One region of the Chryseobacterium sp. GW821-FHT04C04 genome, then DNA from elsewhere that is predicted to be linked to it. Evidence: riboswitches for the same ligand, from Rfam matches in the RefSeq annotation. Region 1 holds a riboswitch; each other region holds the start of a gene.
The links. A riboswitch is a leader RNA that binds a small molecule or an ion and turns the genes downstream of it on or off. The one in region 1 is predicted to bind S-adenosylmethionine.

Region 1 (3,738 bases):
GTCAGTTTGATGTCTTTAGGCAAGATAATCTGCGTCATGATATTGAAAATCCAGAACCCTTTATTGTTCAGGTTGTCAATTTCATGTTTCTGATATCCAGCATATAGGTACATGAAGTTAATTTTATCGGGATTAAAATTAAATTTCATGATTTCGCTAAAAGGCTTGCTGAAAATCATAAAAGGAACCGGTAATCCAACGTTGAAGTTGTGAATTTTCATATTCGAAATATTTACCTGTTCATTGAAGAGTTTTCTTCCGTCTTTTCTGATAATCTGTGCTACCTGATTGCTTGCTGAACTTACGCTATAGCCAATGAATGCATAATCAAAAGCTGATATTTTTAATTCATAATTATCAAAAATAGTCGGCTGTAGATTCGGGTTACCGTTCACTTCCGTACTTGGCCCGGAGAATGTCACGTTATTGGGGTTCAAGGCAGAAATACTTGGTAAACTGATTTTTTTGTTGTAATTCGCAGCAATATAAACCTGGTTCATCATGTTATACTGTACGCTTGCATTTGGGAAAAGCTTAAATTTATTGAAAGGAATCAAATTAGCTTCCACCAGCTTTGCATCTTTGTCGAAGAATCTTGTTACTCCTGTAATATCATAATTTTCAGCACGAGTACCCAATGTGAAGTCAAACTTTTTCAGTTTAGCCTGAAATTCTAAATAGGTTGAAGCCGTCTGTCTCTGATATTCAAGATTGGTTAGCCCAAAACTTTCCGTATCATAATCCTGCCTTTCATATAGGCCTCCCAGGCTTATTTTTCCACCATCAAGAAGCTTAATGGGTTGAGCATAATCTACCTTGAAGTTGGTAATATTCATCACGGATTTATTGTTCAGAATATCTTTTAATCCATTCGTAGGACTATTGATTGGCAGGTTTGGAGCTGCTGCAAATGTCCCATCCTGAAAGAAATTGTCCTGAGCAAACTTACTGTCAGATCTTGTATACCCCAACTGGAAGTCCAGTTTTTGAGATTTGTCTGCAAAACGCTTCTGATAGGTAACCACCGCTTCCTGTCTCAAGCTATTGGTATGAGCTACATCCGAAGAAGTATAAAAAGCTTCTTTTAAATCTTTTGGATTATTCTGAAAAGGTAAATCTCCATGACCGTTACTTAAAGTGTAGTTGTCATTATTATTGTGATAAATATCGTAGTTTACTAATAATCTGTCTTGCCCTAAATCAAAAGTCAATCCTGATTTTGCAAAATATCCACGCCCATATCTGTCGGTATGACTTGTTAACAGTTCATCCTGCTGGCCGTTCAGCATACTTTCACGGTAATTCTGCCCTACGTTCAGCTGCCATCCGAAATATTTATTTCTGGCATTTAAATTAACAGAATTCGTTGTTCTGTTTCTATATTTATCGTAATTCGTGAAAGAGTAATTCCCTGAATACGTAGCGGTTAAATATTTATTAGCGTTTTTGTTGGTAATGATATTCATGATGGCACCTCCGGAAGTCGCTGGAAATTCAGCACCGGGCTGGGTGATCACTTCAATTCTTTCTACAGAATTGGCTGGCATTCCTTCAAGAAAAGAGTTCAATTCATTAGAGGTGATATTCAAAGGTCTTCCGTTCAGATATACATCCAGGATTTTTCCCTGATACATCATCCCTGCAATATCTGTTGATACAAGCCCCGGAAGTTTTTTGATTCCTTCCAAAACGTTTCCATTATTCAGCTGTGGCTGTTCGGAAAAATCAAAAATTGTACGGTCTGCTTTTTGCTCAACGGCTTTTTTAGTTTTGGTGATGACTACACCTTCAATTTGCTTTTCTTTATCAGCAGTATTGTTCTTTTCTTGTGAGAAGACCAGCATAGAACTTACCAATGATAAAGCGAAGATAGTTTTTTTCATAATGTTTTTTACTGATATCCGGTTAGACGCTGAAAAAGATAAATTGTTACGCTAAAATGTTGAAAATCGAAAAATTAAGCCAAATATTTTTTTATTTACGAAATAATTATATCTTTGTCAGGTAATTATCAAGAATCTCTAGATGGGATAGCAACCTGCAAAAACAAGCAAGGTGCTGCAATCGATAAGCCGGATCTTCCGGAAAAAATGTTTATCATTCTATCATTACCCCATCTTGAATTTTTGTTTTAAAGTTAAAATCAAATGTTTAAAGACAAGGGAAATCACCTTACATCAATTATTTTTTATGCCTCGGATCATGAAGTGAGTCTTCATTATTCTGATATGTTCTCATGCCATTTCTATATGCGCATGTGTTGTTGTTTCTAGTCTTTTCTATTTCTAAAAAATAATACAAACATTTCGAGCATCTATGGTAACCTTACAATTTAAGGCTACAGGATTTTTTTGCTCAAAAAACAATTTTTAACAACAAAAAATAAACAACAAAATGCATAATTTCAAGAAAAAAATCTTTGTTCCTTCTATTGCGCTTATCTCTACATTTTATTATGCGCAGACAGATACTTTACAATCTAAGAAAATAGATGATGTGGTTATTCTTGGATCAAGAGGTTCCGGAAGATCACTGACCGATACACCCGTTCCGGTGGATATCATTAATATTTCTAAAATTTTAAAACAAAGTCCAACTAACAATATCAGCCAGGCTTTAAATTATATTGTACCTTCATTTTCATCCACCTCTCATACGGTGAACGATGGAACTGATTTTGTAGATCCAGCCCTTTTAAGAGGACTGGGTCCGGATCAGGTGTTGGTTTTACTCAATGGAAAAAGAAGATATCAGTCTTCATTGATTAATGTTACCCTTACACCAGGAAGAGGATCTGTGGGAACCGATCTAAATGCTATTCCGGCTTTTGCTTTGGAAAAAATAGAGGTTTTAAGAGATGGAGCTTCTGCTCAATATGGTTCTGATGCCATTGCAGGAGTCGTTAATCTCGGACTAAAAAAGAGACTGGGGCTTTCCGGACAGGTATTTCTGGGAGGATATGCTTCTCCTGTTACCAATAATTTTTCCGGAGGAGTAGATGGGCAGACTATTTCTGTAGACCTTAACTATGGTGCTAAAATTGGAAAAACAGGATTTATTAATATTACAGGTTCTGCACAATACCGAGATCCTTATTCCAGAGCGGGAGTAAGGGAAGGTGATATTTTCAATGCTTATAATGCCATTAATTACAGAGCATTGCAGGATGGCGTTAATATTGACGGTCTGTATAAAAATATCACCAATACTTCCAATACTCAGCAGATTATTAATACCGTTAAACAGTATGCCGCTAAGGTAAATTATTTTGGAACTGCTTTTCAATCTCAAATTTCGGGAGCAAACAGCATTTCCGATCTTCAAAAAATATTGGGTCAAGATTTTACATCACAGGAACTTAATTACAGAGGATTGGAGAGAAAAGATTTCAGCCTCAGAGCGGGGCAGTCCAAATTACAGTCGGGGCAGCTCTTTTTCAATTCTGAAATTCCTGTGAATGATGATTGGAAAGTTTACTCATTCGGTGGCTACAGTTACCGTCTTGGAAATGCCGGAGGATTTTACAGACTTCCGAATACAGAAAGAAACATCAATGCTGTTACTCCCAATGGATATCTTCCTCAGATTGAAGCAACAGTAAATGATTATTCTCTTGCTGCCGGAATTAAAGGGAAATGGAATGGCTGGAATGTGGATCTCAGCAATACTTTTGGAAAAAATACCTTTGGTTTTGGAGTTGTGAATACATTTAACGCTTCACTTACAGACAGCTCTCCA
Region 2 (3,738 bases), on a different contig from region 1:
TTTTTTCATCAATCTTAAAAACACGGAAGCATGACCATGCATGTACAGGAGGGTTCACATCGCTCATGTTCCATTCATAAGCAGGAAGCTGTCCGTTAGGATGCATGTACCATTCTTTGGTCAACAGTAAAAGCTGTCCCTTGGCAAATTCTGCATCGATGATTGAAAAAGGGACACAGTGAAATGCCAGATCCCAGGTGGCATACCATGGATACTCCCATTTATCAGGCATAGAAATAATATCCTTATTGTGGAGATGATTCCACTCTGTATTTCTTACATATTCGTTGAAATTTCTTGGTGCTTCAAAGTTGGGATCACCTTTCAGCCATTTTCCGATATTGTAATGATAGAACTGTTTATTCCAGAGGAGTCCGGCAAAAGCCTGTCTCTGAACATTTCTTTCATCTTCATTTACAGTATCGTTCTGAATTTCGTTATAAAACTCTTCAGCTTCAGCTTGTCGGGTATTGAAAATATGATCAAAACTGTTAAAAGGTTCATCCGTTTCTTCAGGACACAATCTGAATTCAAAGACTTTTGATTCTCCTCCACCGATAATCTCATCAATCAGAAAAGAAGCTTTTGTTCCTCTTTTTTCAGGATTTACGGTATCTCTCTGATGAATAATAAAATCATTGATTCCATCTTTGAAATAAGCATTCTCTACTTTGGGAGCTCCGTAAAGTTTTGAAGTATTCGTTTCGTTATCACAAAATACACTTTGTGCATTTGTATTTCGGGAATAAAGCTTTTTAATCGATATACTGTCATGACCAATATTGATACTTCCGTCATGAGAAGCATTAACCTCTCCTTTATAAGTATTGTATCCCCATTTCCAGTTATTTCTGAACCAGACTGTAGGAGCTACCAGAATAGAAGCCTCACGCTGGCTTCGATTACAAACGGTGACTCTTGCTAGGATATCGTTGTGATCTGCTTTACAGTATTCAATGAAAATATCGAAATACTCGTCATTATCAAAAATTCCGGTGTCGAAAATCTCATACTCCGGTTCCTTTTTGCTGCGTTTTCCGTTTTCTGTAACAAGATCATCGTAAGGAAATTCATTAATTGGATATTTATACACCATCTTCATATAGCTGTGGGTAGGTGTATTGTCCAGATAATAAAAGATTTCTTTGATGTCTTCACCATGATTTCCCTGAGGATTGCTCAACCCAAAGAATCGTTCTTTTATCATTTTATCTTTCCTGTTCCAGAACGAAAAAGCAAAACAGAAAAGCTGCTTTACATCAGAAATTCCTGCAATTCCTTCCTCTCCCCAGCGGTAAGCATAGCTCTCGGCATTATGATGATTGGTAAAATTCCATGCATTTCCATTGGGGCTGTAATCTTCACGTACATTTCCCCACTGGCGGTTGCTTACATATGGTCCCCAGTTTTTCCATTTAGTATCTTGTAATCTTTCTTTTTCAACGGTCATATTTCATCATTTTTCAATACGAAGTTAGTTTTTTTGAGAAGTAATTCCAATTTTTTTCATCTGAATAATTATTAATATAGCCTTGAAATACTTGTATTTAAGGGCTGTTTTAAATATTAAAATAATTTTTTTTTGAAATTAAAAGAAAAGAACTACCTTTGCATCATTCGTTCATTTAAATATTGAAAATGTTATCAAGAAAGGTTGAGGGATTAGACCCTATGAAACCTTAGCAACCCTTTGCGCAAGCAAAGAAGGTGCTACGTTCTACCAATTTATTTTGGACAGATAACTTACTGAAGTTCTTTTCAGCCATTTCCTGTGGCATTTTCAATTGTATTTGTAGTAAAATATAATAGAATTGAAAACAGAACTAAACTATATTAATCTTTCGTATCAGACTTATTCTCAAAAGGAATATCATATCTCATTAAGCTATCAGCTTTTTGGGAAAAATCTGTTTACAGCACCCATCATTCTAATCAACCATGCTCTTACCGGAAACTCAAATGTATCGGGAGAAAAAGGATGGTGGAAGCAATTGGTGGGAGAGAATCAGCTTGTTGATACGAATCAATATACTGTTCTGTGTTTCAATATACCCGGAAACGGTTATGATGATTTTTTAATTGAAGACTATGAAGACTTCACCCCTTCAGATATCGCTGCGATATTTCTGAAAGGGCTTGAAGCTTTACATATCAAAAATATATATGCCATTATTGGAGGCTCTCTTGGAGGGGGAATTGCATGGGAAATGCTTGCGAAGCAGCCGGATCTTGCAGAAATATTTATTCCCATAGCCTGTGATTACAGAACACACGACTGGCTTCATGCTCAATGTCTGGTTCAAAAGTTTTTATTGAATGATAAAGATGAACCATTACAGAAAGCGAGAATTCATGCGATGCTCTGTTATAGAACTCCACAATCACTCAACGATAGATTTCAAAACCAATATAATCAGGACAAACAACGCCTGGAATCAGAAGACTGGCTGGTTTACCACGGTAATGCATTAAACGAAAGGTTTAGTTTAAAAGCATACAAATTGATGAATCATCTCTTGATGAATATCAATGCTGAAGAGAAAGCACTGGAGAGGATCGAAGCACGAATGCACATGATCTCCGTAGATACAGACTTATTCTTCCCGGCTTCTGAAATCCGAATGTGTTTTGAAAACTTAAAAGAGAAAAATAAGGATGTTTCTTATCACGAGATCCAATCTATACATGGGCATGATGCCTTCCTAATGGAATATCAACAATTAAATAATATCATAAAAAACATTTTATAGAAGTAATGAAAAATGCTAACGAAATAAAATTTTTGAAAAACAGATCAATCATTAAATTTGAAGGAGAGGATTTCCTCGGAGAAATCGGGATTGACGGAAGAATTTTTAAAGCGCTTACTTTAGCGCGTATCAGTGTAGGAGTAATTTCTCAACAGGCCATAGAAAACGGAATTTCTATTTTGGTTCAGGAAATTGATGCAGAAAAAGCAGTAGCTTGTCTTATTGATGAGTTTGAAGCAGAAAGAAAATCTGGAAAAGTTTCTCAGATCTATAGTATCAATAATGTTTCTGTAATCGGTTTTGTAGCAGAAGATTTCAATAAAGTCTTTGCCGAACTGGCAAGAAATAATGTTTTCCCATTATTGCTGAATCAGGTAGCAGGAGAAAACAGAGTTAATATCGTAGTGACTTCTTCACAGGATGAAAAAACAAAAAATATCATAGAATCTGAAATTTTCAAAAAACCAAAGACGGTTCATCTGGCAATTATTGGTCACGGAAATGTAGGAAAGACATTAATACAGCAGGTACTTGAATCTGCAGAAGAAATTAAGAAACGTAAAAAAATAGACCTTAAAGTAGTTGCAGTAGCCAATTCAAAGAAAATAGCCTTCAACAAAAAAGGATTCGATGCCAATTGGGGCGATGAGGTTTTGACAGCAGAACATCCGTCGAATGTAGAAGAACTTATTAATTTCTCTAATGAAAATCAACTGGAGAATCTTATCGTTGTGGATAACACAGCAAGTAAAGATTTTGTAAAGAACTATCATGCTTTGGCAGAAAACGGATTCGATCTGGTTTCTTCCAACAAAATTTTCAATACCCTTCCCATTGAAGAGTATAGAAAACTAAGATATACGTTGAGCAAAAATAACAGACGTTATCTGTATGAAACCAATGTTGGAGCTGGTTTGCCGTTAATTGATACGATCAAATTATTACACCTTTCAGGAGAAAATATCACAAGAATCAAAGGAGTATTCTC
Region 3 (3,738 bases), on a different contig from region 1:
TGAAAAATTGCAAATCATCGGAGGTACTTGGTACGGAGGTGAAATGAAGAAAGGGATGTTCGCAATGATGAACTATTATCTTCCATTAAAAGGGATGGCTTCCATGCACTGTTCTGCAAACGTTGGAGAGAAAGGTGATGTAGCTTTATTCTTTGGTCTTTCAGGAACAGGTAAAACGACTTTATCAGCAGATCCTAAGAGATACCTTATCGGTGACGATGAGCACGGTTGGGATAATAACGGAGTATTCAACTACGAAGGAGGATGCTACGCAAAAGTAATTGACTTATCAGAAGAAAAAGAACCAGATATTTTTAGAGCGATCAAGAGAGATGCACTGCTTGAAAACGTTGTTGTGAACAATGGAGTTGCAGATTATACAGATGGATCGATCACAGAAAATACAAGAGTTTCTTATCCAATCTATCATATTAACAAAATTGTATTGCCTTCTAAAGCAGGTCATGCTAAAAAGATTGTTTATCTTTCTGCAGATGCATTCGGGGTACTTCCTCCGGTTTCCATCTTGAATGAAGATCAGGCTCAATACCATTTCCTTTGCGGTTATACCTCTAAATTAGCCGGAACTGAAAGAGGAATTACAGAACCTCAGCCATCTTTCTCACCTGCATTTGGAGAAGCGTTCCTTACATTACACCCAACAATGTATTCTAAAACATTGATCGGTAAAATGCAGGAGCACGGTGCTAAAGCATATTTGGTAAATACGGGTTGGAACGGTACTGGAAACAGAATTTCTTTGAAAGATACAAGAGCAATTATTGATGCCATCATTGACGGTTCTATCGATAACGCTCCTAAAACTCAGGTTCCGATCATGAACCTTGAGATTCCTACTGAATTACCAAATGTTTCTACAGGAATTTTAGATCCTAGAGATACGTACGAAAATGTTTCAGAATGGGAGGAAAAAGCAAAAGATCTTGCTTCAAGATATATCAAAAACTTTGAGCAGTATTGTGATACTGAAGAAGGTAAGAAATTAATTGCTTCAGGACCTCAATTGCAGGGACAAACTATCTAATAGTTATATATAATATACAGAAAAGCCTCATCATAGATGAGGCTTTTTTATTTTAATTCTCATAAATCTAGCTAATTATGAAGATCTTTTTCAGTGAATTTTAGCTCATAATCCATAAGTATCTGTGTAATCAGTGGACAAAATAATTCCTGAAAATTACTTCAAACTTAATAAAGCCAATCTGTATCCATCCATTCCGAAGCCGGATAAAACAGCATCTGTATTGGCAGCTGTGACAGATTTCTGTCTGAATTCTTCTCGTTTATAAATATTACTGATGTGAACCTCTACTTTTGGCTTTCGGATATTTTTTAAACAATCCGCAATAGCATAGGAATAATGAGTAAAAGCTCCGGGATTAATAACGACCGCATCAAAATCATCTTCCTGAAGTCTGTTGATGAGCTCTCCTTCAATATTCGACTGGTAATATTTTAATTCATAAGACTGAAACTCAGATCTTAAAATTTCCAAATAGCTTTCCATAGAAACATTTCCATAGATTTCCGGTTCTCTGGTACCTAAAAGGTTGAGATTAGGACCGTTTATAATCAAAACTTTCATCCCATAAAATTAAAAACTTTTTTCAATTAATGGTCAAAAATTTCATTAAAGCATACTGTGTGCTCAATTGAATTATTGATAATGATATTTGTCATGTTTGTGAAAGTGATAACGAGTGTAACTCCCTATTTTAATGACTTTTATTAAAATATTATGTTAATTTTTAAAAATTTATCATGAAAAAATATAAGTCTACTTGTTTTGTAGACTAAAACTTTATAGCTTTGCAGTCATATTTCGATCGGCTTATAAAGAAAGATGGAGGGAACTGACCCTGTGAAATCTTAACAACCTACCTCCAAGAGGCAAGGTGTTACGTTCAGCCTTTAAAGGAAAAATAAGCATTTGGTTTATCGTATTTATCGATGCCCTTTGCTGTCTTTTCTGCAAAGGGTAAATTTTTAATATATGATAAACAAAATTGATTATGATTAGTAAATATTTATTTAATTCTAAAGCTTGGATACCTCCGGTTGCTGCATTTTTTCTGGGAATTACCAATGTAAACGCACAAAATTCCAAGCCCAAAAAAGATAGCCTCCATGAAAAAGAAATTGATGAAGTAGTGGTGGTGGCCTATGGAAAGGCGAAAAGAAACAGCTATACAGGCTCAGTAGCAACCATTTCCGGTGATAAGATCAATAACAGACCTGTTACCAATATTACCAAAGCTTTGGAAGGACAGGTTGCGGGAATTCAAACGACAAGTGCATCAGGACAGCCGGGTGCAGTTTCTACGATCCGAATCAGGGGAATTGGCTCTATAAGTGCTTCCAGCGATCCTTTATATGTAGTGGACGGGATTCCATTTGACGGAAATCTGAACGCTATCAGTCCAAGTGATATTGAATCTATAAGTGTTCTGAAAGATGCTACAGCAAGTGCATTGTATGGTTCAAGAGGTGCCAATGGAATTATCATCATTACTACAAAATCAGGTAAAAAAGGAGAAGCAAAAGTTAATTTTAATATCAGCCAGGGATTCTCAGGAAGAGCCGTAAAAGATTATGAACAGGTCAATACAGACCAGTATTTTCAATTATATTGGGAAGCATTGCGAAACGGCTATCAATCTGGCAAAGTGTCTGCTCAACAGGCAGCCCAGATGGCGACAGACAATCTTGTTTCCACACTTGGGATCAACCCTTACGGAACAAGTTATGCAAAACCTGTAGGAACAGACGGAAAATTATTACCTGGGGCATCCCCTTTATGGAATGACGACTGGAGAGACATCTTACAGAGAGTGGCTTCAAGAAATCAGGTAGATCTTGATATAAGTGGAGGAAGTGAGAAAAGTAATTATTTCTTTTCCCTAGGCTATCTGGATGACAAAGGAATGGCTATTGAATCAGGATTTAAAAGATATAATACCCGATTAAAGATCAATTCTGAAGTGAAAAAATGGCTGAATGTCGGGGTGAATTTAAGCTATACAAACAGTGTACAGCAGGCGCCTACTTCTTCAGATTCCAAAGCAAGCAATATCATCAATGTGGCAAGATTTATTCCTTCATTCTATCCTTATTATGAAAGAAATCCTGATGGATCATTTGTGCTGGATGCTGCCGGAGACAGAATTTATGATTTTGGGAAATACAGACCTACGAATGCACTTCAGAACCAGAATGCAGCAGCAACGCTGCCGCTGGATAAAAATGAAAATAAAGAAGATAACTTCTCAGGGAAAGGATTCATGGAATTTACCTTTTTACCGGAGTTGAAATTCAAGACAAGTTTTTCCGTAGATTTAGTCAACTATTATGGACATTATTATTCAAATCCATTGCTGGGACAAGGTGCTGAAATTGGAGGTTCGGTGACGAAAAGCAGTGCTAGAACACTTTCTTATACTACCAGTAATATTCTTACCTATGATAAGAAATTTGGAAAGCACCATGTAAATGTTTTGGCAGGACACGAATTCTATAAATACGATTATCAGACGATTTCAGGAACGAGAAGCCAGTTCTCATTGCCTTACTATTATGAGCCGGATGCCGCTTCTTTATTAGGAAGTTTCAGTGGAAACAGTAATAAATTAAGCTTATTGAGTTTCCTCGGAAAAGTAGATTACGATTATAATAATACTTATTTCTTATCCGCTTCAGGAAGAGCAGACAGTTCTT
Region 4 (3,738 bases), on a different contig from region 1:
ATATCCATCTACGGCAATAGATAATTTATTCAAAGGGTGAAGGGTAAATCCTGCACTTGCGTTGACAGAAGTTTCCTGTTTGAGTTTATCAAATCCTAAAATTCTGGCAGCATCGCTATCATTCCTGAAGATCCCTTTGGTGACAATTCCCGATCCTGAAGTCGAAATATCGGCATAAGAATTATTAAAATACTGCTGCTGAAGTGAGGGCGCTCTGAATCCTGTTCCGACTGCTGCTCTTACTGCATAATTTTTCACAAATTCATATCGTACAGCGAGTTTTCCATTCAATGTATTTCCAAAATCTGAGTAGTTTTCAAATCTTGCAGCGGCATCAATATTCAGTTTTTTATCTAAATCATAGGAAACATCTGCGTATACTGCGGTCGAATGCCTGTCCTTCGTCAATGCATTGTTGGGAGAAAACCCAATGAAAGACTGTGATCCTCCTGCACCAAGTACCGTAGAACCTTCAGCAGCCACATTTCCATTGATGTCATATTGGGTGTAAGAAGCCTCATCTCCGGCCTTGATCTGGTATTGTTCAAATCTGAATTCTCCTCCGAATGCGATATTGAAACGATTTATATTTTTAGAAACATCAAGATTAACGGTATTTTGAAGGAAACTATGGGCTCCTGCATAAAAACGGGTTGGCGATTTTGCCCCAAGGGAAGCATTATTCGTATTGTTTACATTATAATTGAACGTATTGCTTCCGAAGGTATTACTCAGGTCGAATAGCCAGTTATTGACATTATATTTTGCGCCTACAGCATAAGACACATCATAGACCTGAGATCCAAGACTTGCCTGAAACCCGTTTGGGTAAATAGATGAAACGACATTAGATGTTTCGCTCGGAAGTCTTCTGAAACCAAAACCTTTTCCTTCTTTGATACTAAAACCTCCGAAAGAATACAGTTTAAAATTATCATTAAAAGGGTATTCTGCGTTGAAAAACAGCTGTCCCTGTCTAATCTGGGCATCTCCGATCTGAAAATTGAAATCATCACGCGTCAATCCTCGTTCTTTAATCTTTGCATCATCTGCAGCTCTTGCCGCTTCAGGATCATTTGCAAACGCATATGCAAAATTATCTCCGAAAATATCTAAATCATGATTTTGAGTTCTTGTTGTTTTTCCTCTATGGCTTAATTGTAGTGAAAGATTAATATAGCCGTCTTTCTTTCCTAATGAAGTTCCGTAATTGGCTCCGGCCTGATAAGTATCGCCATCATTTCTTCCGCTTACTCCATAAGTAAGACTTGCAGAGGCTCCGGCATTTTTCTTAAGAATAATATTGATCACTCCTGCGATAGCATCAGAGCCATATTGTGCCGCTGCTCCGTCTCTTAAGACTTCTATTCTATCAATTGCAATGATGGGAATTGTGCCAAGATCTGTTCCTACAGAGCCATTTCCTACGGTATTCTGATAGTTGACTAACGATGTAGAATGTCTTCTTTTTCCGTTTAATAATACCAAAATCTGATCTGGTCCCATTCCTCTTAAGGATACGGGATCAATATGTTCTGTACCGTCAGAAGCAGATTGTCTCACTGCGTTGAATGATGGGATCACATAGTTCAGGAGATCCTGAGCGGTCATTTGTGGAGAGCTTCTCTGGATCTTGTCAATATTGATAACATCTACAGGAACCGGTGTCTCAAGTTTTGTTCTTTTGACATTTCGGTTTCCGACAATGATAATGTCTTCGATTTGTTTTCCTTTCTCCTCATTCTCCTGAGCAGCTACCAAAATTACACTCAGCAAAAATACTGCTGTACTTAATTTTTTCATTTTTCGTTCTTGCCAATTAATAATAACATTCCTGCGAACCTTTTCGCAGATAAACAAGACTTCAAGAAATGGAATTCATATAAGAATATTGACTTCACTTATCTCCCCTTTCGGGTTGGAATTAGCACCTTTGCACTTTTTTGAATTGTACAGGTTGCTAAGGTTTCTTTGGGCCAAATCCCTCCACCTTTCTTGATAAATCTACCACAAAAGTAGACTATTTTTTTCAATATACAAAAAAGGCAAATCAGCTCTTCTGCCAATCTGCCTTTTTGTTTTACTTAACAATCATCTTTTGAATTGCGATTCCTGTTTCCGATTTTAACTGAACCAGATAAGTTCCTGGCGGATAATTGATTTTGGTTTCATAAGTCCCGTTTTCTTTATCAAGTCTGAATGAATCCAGCTTTTTACCGGTCATGTCAAAAAATAAAATCTCTCCGTTTTTTGCTTTGTTAAAAATTAATTTTGCGATCCCGTTTTGTATTGGATTATTAGCAATCTGAAGGGATAATTTATTAGCTGCGTGAGTATCCTTTGTTGACAAAGCTCCTGCATAATTTCCGAAAACCCTGTATTCTCCAGGCTGTAAAGTTATCGGAGCTGTTGTTGAAGCTATATTGGAAACACTGTCATCCATCAGATTCTGCCATTGACCTGTGTAAGGAAAGTAAGGAACAACATTTTGTGCAGAAGTAGTATAATTAGCCAATACCACCACATTCTTTATTCCGGTAGTAATGGTTGTATCATAGAGATAAATCCTGGTGATCAGTCCATCAGGATCATTCGTAAGATTATTGGATTCTATGCTGTATGTTTTAGATTTGAAAATCTGATGGGTATTTCTGATGTTGATTATTTTAGCCCATGTATCATACACTGCTTTTCTGTTTACATCCGTATCATATCCCAGAGTAAATGCAACTGGTTTCTCATCTGTTCTGCATCCGCTGTTGATCGTACCATCCGCACATCTGTTGATACTGAATTCGTATCCTAATTCTCCAAACTGCCAGATCATTTTCGGACCGGGAATAGTGAAGAATGTAGCTCCGAAGGTTTTCATTCTTTCAAGAGCCGTATTCAGATTTTTAACACTATAACCTCCATTCACTGCACCATATTCAAGGTTTTTAAACATGAGTCTTTCCTCATCATGACTTTCCCCATATCCCACTGCACTCATATTGGTAAAGCCATGAAGACTGTGATTCATACGGTCATAATTGCTGTTTTCCTTATATCCCATGGTATTTTGATTATAGGGATCGGTTTGTTTATTCCAAAGCATAACACCTTTTCCTTCTGCTATTCTGTAGTTGGCCCATTGCTGTTCTTCTGCATCTGTTCCCAGGTGTTCGAAAATCATATAAGAATTGGGATCAATAGCCCACTGCCTGTCTGCATAATGTTTCATAATGTCAACTCTGTCTTGTTGATAAGCATTGGTACAGGCTTCATCATTTTCAGAGCAGCTTTGGGTGAATCCTTTCGTCAAATCCCAACGGAATCCATCGATGTGATATTCTGTCAACCATTGCTGAAGGCATCTTTCAACGTAATATTGAGTTGAAGAACTTGTATGATTAAAATCGTTAAACACATTATAAGAGTGTTTGGGAACCTGATTGAAATAAGGGTTATCCGGAGCAACATTTCCATAACCGTCTCCATCAGGGTCTATATTCCAAAGTCTTACCAAAGGTGAGCGTCCTGTTGCGTGATTAAAGGCGACATCTAAAATCACCGCAATTCCGTTTTGGTGGCACAGATCCACAAATTCTTTGAATTTTTCAGGAGTTCCATATGCTTTATCCAATGCATAATGGAAGGAAGTATTGTATCCCCAGGAAAGATTTCCATCAAATTCCATGATGGGAAGCAATTCTATAGCATTGATCTTTAAATTCTTCAAATAAGAAATCTTGTTGA

Region 2: linked by a shared signal. The riboswitch ahead of AC07UM_RS09930 (alpha/beta fold hydrolase) and the one ahead of AC07UM_RS23350 (TonB-dependent receptor plug domain-containing protein) in region 1 are both predicted to bind S-adenosylmethionine.
Region 3: linked by a shared signal. The riboswitch ahead of AC07UM_RS10705 (SusC/RagA family TonB-linked outer membrane protein) and the one ahead of AC07UM_RS23350 (TonB-dependent receptor plug domain-containing protein) in region 1 are both predicted to bind S-adenosylmethionine.
Region 4: linked by a shared signal. The riboswitch ahead of AC07UM_RS22065 (TonB-dependent receptor plug domain-containing protein) and the one ahead of AC07UM_RS23350 (TonB-dependent receptor plug domain-containing protein) in region 1 are both predicted to bind S-adenosylmethionine.

The regions. Positions count from the first base shown of each region.
Region 1 covers NZ_JBWKTO010000009.1:91,864-95,601, reverse strand. Annotated here, with positions in the region: gene AC07UM_RS23355 (outer membrane beta-barrel protein) at 1-1,883, opposite strand, end outside; SAM-I-IV-variant riboswitch at 2,004-2,101, shown strand; gene AC07UM_RS23350 (TonB-dependent receptor plug domain-containing protein) at 2,395-3,738, shown strand, end outside.
Region 2 covers NZ_JBWKTO010000003.1:13,487-17,224, reverse strand. Annotated here, with positions in the region: gene AC07UM_RS09935 (MGH1-like glycoside hydrolase domain-containing protein) at 1-1,450, opposite strand, end outside; SAM riboswitch class I at 1,639-1,745, shown strand; gene AC07UM_RS09930 (alpha/beta fold hydrolase) at 1,812-2,750, shown strand; gene AC07UM_RS09925 (ACT domain-containing protein) at 2,756-3,738, shown strand, end outside.
Region 3 covers NZ_JBWKTO010000003.1:173,673-177,410, reverse strand. Annotated here, with positions in the region: gene pckA (phosphoenolpyruvate carboxykinase (ATP)) at 1-1,045, shown strand, start outside; gene AC07UM_RS10710 (type II 3-dehydroquinate dehydratase) at 1,202-1,609, opposite strand; SAM riboswitch class I at 1,853-1,953, shown strand; gene AC07UM_RS10705 (SusC/RagA family TonB-linked outer membrane protein) at 2,037-3,738, shown strand, end outside.
Region 4 covers NZ_JBWKTO010000007.1:86,334-90,071, reverse strand. Annotated here, with positions in the region: gene AC07UM_RS22065 (TonB-dependent receptor plug domain-containing protein) at 1-1,803, opposite strand, end outside; SAM riboswitch class I at 1,899-2,005, opposite strand; gene AC07UM_RS22060 (alpha-amylase family glycosyl hydrolase) at 2,081-3,738, opposite strand, start outside.